DNA from 2 places in the Holdemania massiliensis genome. Region 2 is predicted to be linked to the other one. Evidence: a T-box and tRNA genes for the amino acid it is inferred to sense, from the RefSeq annotation. Region 2 holds a T-box; the other holds one or more tRNA genes.
The links. The T-box of region 2 lies ahead of alaS (alanine--tRNA ligase). A T-box ahead of a tRNA ligase gene usually reads a tRNA of that ligase, here a tRNA-Ala.
Positions count from the first base shown of each region.

Region 1: it has a tRNA-Ala gene. The T-box ahead of alaS (alanine--tRNA ligase) is inferred to sense a tRNA for this amino acid. The anticodon was not compared.

Region 1 is NZ_JAKNTK010000001.1:3,775,174-3,780,632, forward strand. Features, by position in the region: gene MCG46_RS17480 (sensor histidine kinase) at 1-249, opposite strand, end outside; gene MCG46_RS17485 (ABC transporter permease subunit) at 261-1,067, opposite strand; gene MCG46_RS17490 (ATP-binding cassette domain-containing protein) at 1,061-1,981, opposite strand; gene MCG46_RS17495 (response regulator transcription factor) at 2,062-2,730, opposite strand; tRNA gene MCG46_RS17500 (tRNA-Ala) at 2,981-3,056, opposite strand; tRNA gene MCG46_RS17505 (tRNA-Ile) at 3,075-3,151, opposite strand; gene MCG46_RS17510 (N-acetylmuramoyl-L-alanine amidase family protein) at 3,284-3,973, opposite strand; gene MCG46_RS17515 (MATE family efflux transporter) at 4,003-5,313, opposite strand; gene MCG46_RS17520 (MerR family transcriptional regulator) at 5,375-5,459, shown strand, end outside.
Region 2 is NZ_JAKNTK010000001.1:2,035,273-2,040,731, forward strand. Features, by position in the region: gene recD2 (SF1B family DNA helicase RecD2) at 1-449, shown strand, start outside; gene MCG46_RS09320 (hypothetical protein) at 501-656, shown strand; gene MCG46_RS09325 (AI-2E family transporter) at 683-1,750, shown strand; T-box leader at 1,725-1,926, shown strand; gene alaS (alanine--tRNA ligase) at 1,987-4,608, shown strand; gene MCG46_RS09335 (IreB family regulatory phosphoprotein) at 4,665-4,922, shown strand; gene ruvX (Holliday junction resolvase RuvX) at 4,922-5,341, shown strand; gene MCG46_RS09345 (DUF1292 domain-containing protein) at 5,393-5,459, shown strand, end outside.

The sequences.
Region 1 (5,459 bases), 1.7 Mb from region 2:
TTTCTGTTTTTCCTCTTTTATCTGTGCCTGCCCCATACTTATTCTTTCACTTTCAGCAAGCTCATTAATCATGACTGTCATCTTTTCCAGATCTTTATCCATCAACGTTAGCGTTATAAACTTTTGCGTTTTCTCATTCAGAATTTCCTGCAGCTGAATATTTATTTTACGAATCTGTTTTTTCCAGCAAACTAACTTGAAAATAAAAATCATCAAAAAAAGAAGTGTTAAAATAAATATCCAGAACATTGATTTTTCCTCTATTTAATTTCTTTCCGATTGACAAGAATACAACCGATTATAAGCAGTAATGTGCTGCTTAATAAATACCAAGGCAAATAATCTATAATTCTTGTAATGTTAGATGAGCAAATATTCATCCAGTAAAACATCGGGTTTGCGTACACATAAGTTCTCAATAGCGGAAATAGAGTTTCCATGCTTGCCCAAGACATCAGATAAACGCATGCGCCGCTGAATATATAAATACAGCTGACACCTGTTACAACGCTGATATTCGAGATTAAACCGCATAAGAAGATGACAAGGCAGTTCATCGCCAACAAAACCAAGCCGTTAATCACAGTCCATTGTAGAAGCTGCATGAATTCTGCCAGACTCATCAAATATCCTGACTGCATTGTTTCTAAGATGAAAAAGCCCAGGATGAATGCAAAATACATAAATATCGAAACAACGAGGATGATCATCGCTTTTGAAAAATAAATAATCCGGCGGTCAATTCCATAAGCAACAGACAATTTTATCGTTCCCACTTCATATTCTTTGTTAAAAAAAGTAGCCGTAAACAGAACATTGACTAGCCAGAAAAAAGCAGTATATCCAAGACACGACTGAGCAACAGTTTCAAAAGTAGGTTCTGCGGCAGATAAATAACTTTTAGCTTGGAAGCCAATATCCAAAAGCATCCCTTCACCTGATCCCATGATCGTCATTTCACCAAAAATCATGGATAAAAACAAAATAAACGCACTACCTAAAATAAAACCGATCCATGATTTTGAATGCACCAGCCGGTACAATTCCGCTTTTAAATAATTTAACATGATTTTTCTCCCGCTATGATTTTCATATAGTAGCTCTCTAAATCTTCGCCTTTGCACGTTAACTGATATAAGGTGATATCATTTCTTCCCAGCATCGCGGAAATTTGTTCAGGCGCATCAAGATAATCATATAAACAGATGGAATTGTCAGGCAAAACTCTATAATTATGGGTATGCAGCTCTAATTCTAATAAAGAAGCCACTTTCGACACATCGCTCACTTTCAGGTACAGATGCTTCTGACATTGTTTTTCTAATTCCTTCGCATCAATTTCCTGCATTAATTCTCCATGACTCAAAATACCATACTTCGTTGCCAGTTGATTCAGCTCTGACAAAATATGACTTGAAATCAAGATCGTTATTCCCATTTCTTTATTCAAACTTTTTAATAAATTTCTAAGTTCTAAAATACCGACCGGATCTAATCCATTAATCGGTTCATCCAAAACCAGAAATTCAGGGGTTCCTAACAAGGCAATGGCCAACGCAAGCCGCTGCCGCATTCCTAAAGAAAAATTCTTTACTTTTTTCTTTCCGACATGATCTAAATGAACTAAAGCGAGAACGTGGTCAAGATTCTCTTTACCAGGAATTCCCCGCTGCAATCGCTGAACTTCTAAATTTTCAATCGCCGTCATCTCGGAATACAAAGACGGACCTTCTATAATACATCCCATTCGGGAACGCTGTCCTGCAATGGACTTTCCTTGGTGTCCAAACAGAAATAACTCTCCGGTCGAAGGATTTGCCAGTCCGGTTAATAAGCGGATTAAGGTTGTTTTCCCCGCTCCATTCTCACCGATCAATCCGTAAATGTCACCGCGCTTCACCGTCATATTAATCCGATCCAGTACATTGACATGTTTATATCTTTTTACAATGTCTTTCGTTTGAAAAATGATTTCATTCATCCTATCATCCCTTTCTGTCCTTCATTATCGCAGAGAAAGGTCAAGGAAAGCTTAAGAGAAAGCTAAAGACTCCCTAAAGTTCAGCTCTTGATGAAACGATACCCCAATCCCCATACAGTTTCTATACGCCACCCTTCGCTGCCCAGCTTTTTTCTAATATTACTGATGTGCGTATTCATTACATCATTATCTCGTGCAAAAACATCATTCCATACAGTTTCATAAAGATTTTGCTTAGAGAAAACCTTATTGGGATATTTCATTAACAATTCTAAAATTTGATATTCTTTAGCTGTCAGTGAAATGGGATTCTCTTGAATAAAAACTGATTTTGACTGCGTATCTAACGCCAATTCTCCACAGATAATCCGGATTCCCGGAAATGTTTTCTGATTTCGGATTAAACAGCGTTCGATCCGTGCCAACAGCTCTTCTAAGTTGAAAGGCTTGGTTATATAGTCATCCGCGCCAAGCCGCAGTAATTCTACTTTCGTGCGTACTAAATCTTTTGCGGATACAACTAAAATCGGTACATCGGAAACCTTTCTTATTCCGCACAGTATTTCTTCCCCGCTGACATAAGGAAGCATTAAATCTAAGATAACTAAGTCAAAGAACTTCTGGTTAAAAACAGACAATGCGTTAAGTCCAGAAAAACAACATTCAGTTTCATAATTATAATTGCACAAAAAATCAGTTAATATTTGACATATTTCTTTGTCATCTTCTATGATTAATACACTGCTCATATTCAGCTCCCGTTTATGTTGAAAATTTATTAAAGTGCTTTTCTCATCTTTGAAATTTGATATTAAATTTGGTATATCCCCGCATTTACGTCACATTTATCAATGAACCTGAGCTTTTAGCCAAGAACAGTCCATCAAATTCAAGGATATCTTTGATTCAACTTTATCTCAACTATGGAGAAAAAAAGGATATCGCTCAAAGCCTTACATAGACTTTTATAAATCGCGATATCCTAATAGTAACATATCATGGTGGAGCATAACGGGATCGAACCGTTGACCTCCTGCGTGCAAAGCAGGCGCTCTCCCAGCTGAGCTAATACCCCATGTATATTTAAATTCGATGGTGGGCCTGAATGGACTTGAACCAACGACCTCACCCTTATCAGGGGTGCGCTCTAACCACCTGAGCTACAGGCCCAATTAACTGTTTCCCATCGAATGCTTAATAAATATACCACGGAGAAAATAAAGTGTCAACAACTTTTTAAAGTTTTTTCGATTTTTTGCATCGCCGATGATCCTGCCCTCTCAGTCGGCCTGTTTTTCCCTGTTATTCCAGAATCTTAACAAAATCATCAATCCCCTGAAAGATTGCATAAGCAATTTCATCCAGGTGTTCATCTTTCTGCAGTGCAGCTAAATCCTGACCGTTGGACAAGAATCCAATCTCAGCCAAAATCCCCAACGTAGTCGTCTGTTTCAGAATATAGATATTCCCGGTTTTGGGTTGGAATTTCGACTCCGTTACCGGCCGCAGCCGTTCCAATACCGCCGCGGCCAGCTGATGGGAATTCTCATTTCCCTGCTGATAATAAACTTCGGCTCCATGAACACGTTTGTCCAGCGAGATATTGCAGTGAATGCTGATAAATAATGTCACTTGGGGCTGATTCATAATCTCTACTCGTTTCTTCAGATCTTCCCGCTTCACATTCTTAGCCTCCGAAGGTGCCAGATCAACGTCCTCTTCCCGGATCATAATCACTTCGGCACCCGCCCCTTCCAACAATCGCTGCAGTTTCTTCGCTGTTTTTAAATTAATCTCATCTTCGTCGATCGCCTGACTCCGCGCTCCCGGATCCTTTCCCCCATGGCCCGCATCAATCACTATTGTCATTCCGTTTAAGCGTGTATCCGACATGACCGTAATCGCACGGCTGAATGCCCGCATCACCAGAGCGGCGATCAACAGAACAATCAAACTGCCTGTTGCCCAACATTTTCGTTTTAACCGTTTCATCGTTTTATTGTATGAAAAAAGCAGCGGAGCTATGCCGCTGCAAAGGGATGCGTTGTCCGCATCAGGATCAAGCTTAAAATCAGACACAGACCTTCGCTTACGGTCGGAGTCAGCCAGATACCCACTGCCCCTAGAGCTGAGGACAAAATCAATAAACAAACTAAGATCACAACGATTCCCCGTGCTAACGATAACGTCAGGGCTGCTTTTGGCTTTGCCAGCGCAACAAAGAATCCGGATGTTAATACATTATAGCCCATGATCAGAAAACAAATTGCATAAATTCGGAAAGCGGTGATCGTATTGGCAAACAGCGCCGCTTCCTGCGGCTTGATAAAGACTGAGACGATCTGCGGCGTCAGGATCATGCAACCGCCAAAACAGAGCGCCGAAGTGAGTGCAGCGGCAATCAGTCCGTACCGATACACCAGTTTGATCGTCGCGGAGTCCCGCTGTCCCACCGCATAGCTGACTAACGGCTGACAGCCCTGGGCAATGCCTACAAACGCCATCAGCACCAGATTGTAGACATATGTCATAACCGTATAGCTGACAACGCCGGATGTTCCGATAATGGATAAAATCTGATGATTGAACGCAAAGACGATGACGCCGGCGGATAGCTCGGTAATGCAGTCGGCAATCCCGATCGGCACAATCCGCTTGTATTGAGACAGATCCAGCGAAAACCGGGTAAAATGAAAGTGCGTTTTCCGGCTAAACAGAAAGTGGCTGAAGAAAACAAGAAAGGTCAGCAGCTGGGAAATTCCCGTTGCCCAGGCAGCTCCGGCTAGTCCCCAATGGAAGCCGAAGACAAACAAAGCATCCAGCACAACGTTGGTAAACGCCCCCAGCAGAACACCGAAAGTGGACAGCTGCGGGAAGCCGTCGGCCTTGATCAGCACTTCAAACGAATAAGAAACAATAAAGAAAAAGCCAAATCCCCCGATGATCCGCAGATATTCCGTTACATACTGCAGCGTATCGCTGCCGGCTCCCAGAAACAAAGCCAGCGGCTGAGCCAAGATCACACAGCTTACCGAAATCAGCAGCGCCAGCGTGGACAGGACAACGGTATTCATCGTAAACAGCTGATTAGCCCGCTCCTCTCGCCCCGCGCCTCGATGGATCGAAATCAACGTCGACGCGCCGATCGACAGCAGCAGTGAAAAAGCAAACATAAAGTTGATAAAAGGCATCGCCAGATTGACGGCAGCCAAGGCTGTTTCTCCTGCATAATTGGCAATAAAGATCCCGTCCACCATCGTATACAGGTTAAAAACCAGCATCGACGCCATGGATGGCAGGACAAAGCGTATAAATTTACGTTTTAAGCTCATAATTCCTCCTTCCTGAACCAGTATAAACCTTGGTATAATACTAGAGTCAAGGGGTGATCGAATGAAAAATCAGTATAAGATTCACCAGATCTGTCAGCTGTATCATATTGGTGCAGATTCGCTGCGGTATTATGAAAAGATGGGTT
Region 2 (5,459 bases):
GCTACCGCACCTTCCGTGAAGGCGATAAGATCCTGCAGCTGAAAAACCAGCCGGATGACGATGTGTACAACGGGGATATCGGCATGCTGGTCGAGATCATCTACGCCAATGAGGATGAAGCCGGCAAGAACCGGTTAATCGTGGACTTTGAGGGAATTCTTGTGGAATATACCTCGGATAATCTGCTGAATATTTCCCACGCCTACTGCATCTCCGTTCATAAGTCCCAGGGCAGCGAATATCCGATCGTCATCATGCCGATTGTGCGCGACTATGGAATCATGCTGCAGCGGCGCTTGATTTACACCGGCGTGACGCGGGCTAAGAAATCATTGGTGCTCTTAGGGGAAAAAGAAGCATTTATCCGCGGCATTGCCAGTCAGGAACACCATTTACGTTCGACGACACTGACCCAGCGGATCGCAGCGATGCTCAATCCGCAATTTTAGGAATAGACGGGAAAATGGGCGGGCATACTATCGCTAGAAGGAGTGGATAGTATGAAAAAATGGTTATGCGGTTTCGTATTGGGCATGGCAGCCGGCGCCGTAGTGGCATTTACCAATGAAGATGAACTCGACGACGCGTATTACAAGGCCTGCAAATGCAAAAAGAAGCTGATCCGCAAGATGCATCAGATGGATCTTGAACACTAACCCCGCTGTGACGGGGTTTCTTGTTGATGAAAGACTTGTTTCAGCGTGTGAACTGGAAACGCTGGCTGCAGTGTCTGGGCTGTCTGTTGATCACGATGATCCTGCTTCGGATGCTGGGCTGGGACAGCGTGCTGATGGCCGTTCTGCACGCATTGTCGCCGCTGGTGTTTTCGTGTCTGATCGTCTTTTTGTTTGAGCCGTTTGTCGAGAAGCTGCCGTTTCCCCGAGGGATCAGCTGTTCGCTGGTCTATTTTGGATTCCTCGGTTTGTTGGTGCTGGGCATCGGCATGATGGTGCCGCTTGTAATGGAGCAGGGCACGCAGCTGTTGAATGAAGCCGGACGGCTGCGCTCGCAGCTGGCCGCGACTGAATTTTTCAACTGGGCTGGGCAGCTGGACTGGCATGGAGTATTCGCCGCTGGTTATGAAGCAGCGATGAGCGCAACCCGCAGCGCCGTCGACCGGCTGTCGTTTTTCGGCGTCGGCTTTTTAGGCGCCTATTTCATCGCGCTGGATATGGAGGCCTTTGCCCGGATCCTGAAAAAACGGCTGCCGTCTTATCAGCACTGGCTGCTTTTTTACAAGACCAGCTCCCGTGTCGTCTATCATTATCTGCGCGGCTTGGCGCTGGATCTGTTGTTTCTGATGGTCAGCGTTTCGGTGCTGCTGCTGATCTTCAAGGTGCCCAATGCCGTGTTCTATGCGATCATGCTGGCGCTGCTGAATCTGATTCCCTATCTGGGCGCAACAGTCGGCCAGATCATCATTCTGCTCGCTCAGTATTTCGCGACAGGTCAGATCCCGTGGATGCTGGGGATTCTGTTATGGCTGATCCAACAGATCGAAGCGAACTGGGTTCAGCCGCTGATCTTTAAAAAGGTCATGAACCTGCGGCCGATTTATACGCTGATCGCGCTGTTGGCAGGCGGCTGTTTTTTCGGCATGATCGGGATTATTCTGGCACCGATTCTGGCGGCGATCGTGCAGCTGGCTTACCGCAGTTATCTTTTCGCAAAATGCACGGAAACAGTTGGCACTTGGGAAAGTGTGTGGTATAATTTCGATAGTTTTGAAAACGATGACGAAGAAGAGTAAATCAGACAGCTCCATTGCAGAGAGAAAACGGCGGTGCAAGTTTTCATGGAAACTGATTGAAGCCGCTTCCGAGTTTGCCCAAAGCAACGTGTGCTCTGCGTTAAAGAGAAATGAGGGCATTTCTTTGAACAAAGAAATGAATCAGGATGGTACCGCGTGAATTAAGCGTTCCTGGAGTTTCAGGGCGCTTTTTATTTTGGCAAACGTGTCAAACAAGCAGAAAGGAAGAAACAAACATGAAAGAGTTAACAGGCAATCAGGTACGCCAGATGTTTCTGGACTACTTCCAATCCAAAGGCCATATGATCGAACCGGGAGCTTCACTGATCCCGCATAATGATCCGACGTTGTTGTGGATCAATGCCGGCGTCGCCGCGCTGAAAAAATATTTTGACGGCAGCGAGAAGCCGGCCTGCAACCGGATCGCCAACGCCCAGAAATCAATCCGCACCAACGATATTGAAAACGTCGGCAAAACCGCCCGGCATCATACCTTCTTTGAGATGCTCGGAAACTTTTCAATCGGCGATTACTTCAAGGAAGAAGCGATTCCGTTTGCGTGGGAATTTTTAACTTCCCCGGACTGGATCGGTTTTGACAAAGACAAACTGTACGTGACCGTCTATCCGGATGATGAGGATGCTTACCGGATCTGGACCGAGGTCTGCGGAGTCGATCCGAGTCATATCTTAAAAACTTATGATAACTTCTGGGAGATCGGTGAAGGGCCGGGCGGACCGGACAGCGAAATCTTCTATGACCGGGGCGAAAAATATGATCCGGAAGGCTTAGGCGAAAAGCTGTTCTTTGAAGAAATGGAAAATGACCGCTACATCGAAGTCTGGAACGTCGTGTTCAGTCAGTTTGACTGCCGTCCAGGCACTGACCGCAAGCTGTATAAGGAACTGCCGCATAAGAATATTGATACCGGGATGGGACTAGAACGTTTGGTTTCGATCATCCAGGAAGGGGAAACCAACTTTGATACCGATCTGTTTCTGCCGATCATCCGTGCGGCGGAAAAGCTTGCCCAACATCCGTATGAAGGGGAATATAAAATGGCGTACCGCGTCATCGCCGATCATATCCGAACGGTGACTTTCGCATTGAGCGATGGGGCGATGTTCTCCAACGAAGGCCGCGGGTATGTCCTGCGCCGGGTCCTGCGCCGGGCGGTGCGCTATGGCATCAAGCTGGGCATCAGCGGAGCCTTTATGTATAAGCTGGTCGATGTCGTAGCTGCCAACATGCAGGATTTCTATCCGTATCTGCTGGAAAAAACCGAATTTGTCGCCAAGCTGGTCAAGAATGAAGAAGAAGCGTTCCATTCGACGCTGGCCAACGGCGAGAAGCTGCTCAATGAAGAATTAGCCAAAGCCCAGAATAGTAAAACACTGAGCGGCGAAGTGGTCTTCAAGCTGTATGATACCTATGGCTTCCCATTAGAGCTGACCAAGGAAATTGCCGGCGAGCGCGGTTATACGATTGATGAGGAAGGCTTCGAGGCACAGATGGCCAAGCAGCGGGAACGAGCCAGAGCAGCGCGTGAGGATGCTCAGTCGATGGCCAGTCAGTCCGCGGATCTGATGGATTTCACCGCTCCGTTTGAATTTACCGGTTATGAAACGATGTGCGATACCGGAACCATCACCGGCTTGTTTAAAAACGGCGAGCGCGTTTCAATGCTGGAGGAGGAAGGGGAAGTGATCCTGGATCGTTCCTGCTTCTATGCTGAAAGCGGCGGACAGGTTGCCGACGGCGGTGTGATGCGCTGTGCGGAAGCGGAGTGTGTCGTCTTAGACGTCAAGAAAGCACCGCATAAACAGTTCATGCATCATGTTCAGGTGAAAGACGGCGTGCTGAAAGAAGGCATGACGCTGCAGCTGCAGGTGGATGCAGAACGCCGGCTGCGCACGATGGCCAATCATTCCTGCGTCCATCTGATGCAGAGCGCTTTGAAGAAAGTCGTCGGCGAGCACATCGCTCAGGCGGGCTCTTACGTCTGTGAAGATTATGCCCGGTTTGACTTCACGCATTTTGAAAAAGTCAGCGACAAGCAGCTGAAAGAAGTCGAAGCGCTGGTCAATGAATTCGTGATGGCGAAATATCCGGTTTGCACTGAGGTGATGGCGGTTGAGGAAGCCAAGCATTCCGGTGCGATCGCGCTGTTTGATGAGAAATACGGCGATGAGGTCCGCGTCGTTTCGATGGGCAGCGTGTCCAAGGAGCTGTGCGCCGGCACGCATGTCCATAACACTCAGGACATCGGCGTGTTCAAGATTATCAGTGAGGAAAGCATCGGCTCCGGAATCCGCCGGATCACGGCCAAGACTGGTTACGCGGCTTATCAGGAATTCGTCAGCGAGCAGGACGTGTTAAAAAACATCGCTGCACAGCTGAAGATGAACAGCTTAAACGGCGTCAGTGAGAAGGTCGCTGGCGTATTGGAAGAAAACAGCACGCTGAATAAAGAAATCGGACAGCTGAATCAGAAAATGATGGTGCTGAAGGCTGACGATCTGGTCAGTCATGCCGAAGAAGTCAACGGTCTGAAACTCATTCTGGAAAAGGTTTCTGGACTCGATGGCCAGGCCATGAAGAACCTGGCGGAGACGCTTCGCAATAAGTGTGAAAAATCTTTCATCTTCTTGGCGAACCCGGGTGAGGGCAAGGTAACCTATGTCTGCGCCTGCAGCAAGGAAGCGATCGCTAAGGGCATAAAAGCCGGTGATTTCGTTAAATTGGCGGCCCAGATGAGTCAGGGCAACGGCGGCGGCCGGCCGGATATGGCACAGTCCGGCGGCAAAGATGCTTCAAAAGTAGATGAAGTCTTTACCTTGATTCGTTCAAAACTTTGAAAATCCCTTTCCAATTTCCGCAGTTTACGCTAAAATAAATTCAAGGAGGGATATCCATGTCAAAACAAATTACCGAAACGATGTCTTTTAAATCAGAGGAGATCCGCAGAGACAACATCAAGCAGGTGCTCCGGCTGACCAAAGAAGCGCTCGAAGAACGAGGCTACAATGCCGTTAACCAGCTGGCAGGGTATCTGATTTCCAACGATCCCGCCTATATTTCCTCGCATCACAACGCCCGCAGCATTATTCAGTCAGTGGAGCGCTACGAGATTATTGAGGAACTGGTTCGTTCCTATCTGGAAGAAAAGTAATGGAACGGATTATGGGCTTGGATCTGGGCAGCCGGACCCTGGGGATCGCCGTTTCCGATCCTTTGGGCATGATTGCCCGAACCGTGGAAACGTTCCGGTTTGACCCGGATGATTATGACGCCGCCTGCAGCCGGGCTGTGCAGCTCGCGAAGGAATTGGGCGCCGTAAAATTTGTACTGGGCTTACCGAAGCATATGAATGGCGACGTCGGCATTCGGGGACAGATCTCGCTGGATTTTAAAGCGAAATTGGAAGCCGAGAGCGGACTGCCGGTGATTCTGCAGGATGAACGGCTGACGACCGCGGCAGCGGAGCGAATTTTAATTTCGGCGGATGTTTCCCGCAAAAAGCGCAAAGCGGTGATCGATCAGATGGCGGCAGTACAGATTCTGCAAAGTTATTTAGATCAGAAACGCTAAGAGTGCAGCAATGCACTCTTTCATTTGAATCGCAAAAAGGAGGAAAAAGCGATGTTGGAGTCAAATAAAATTTTAATTACGGAAGAAGACGGTACGGAAACCGAAATGGAGATTCTGT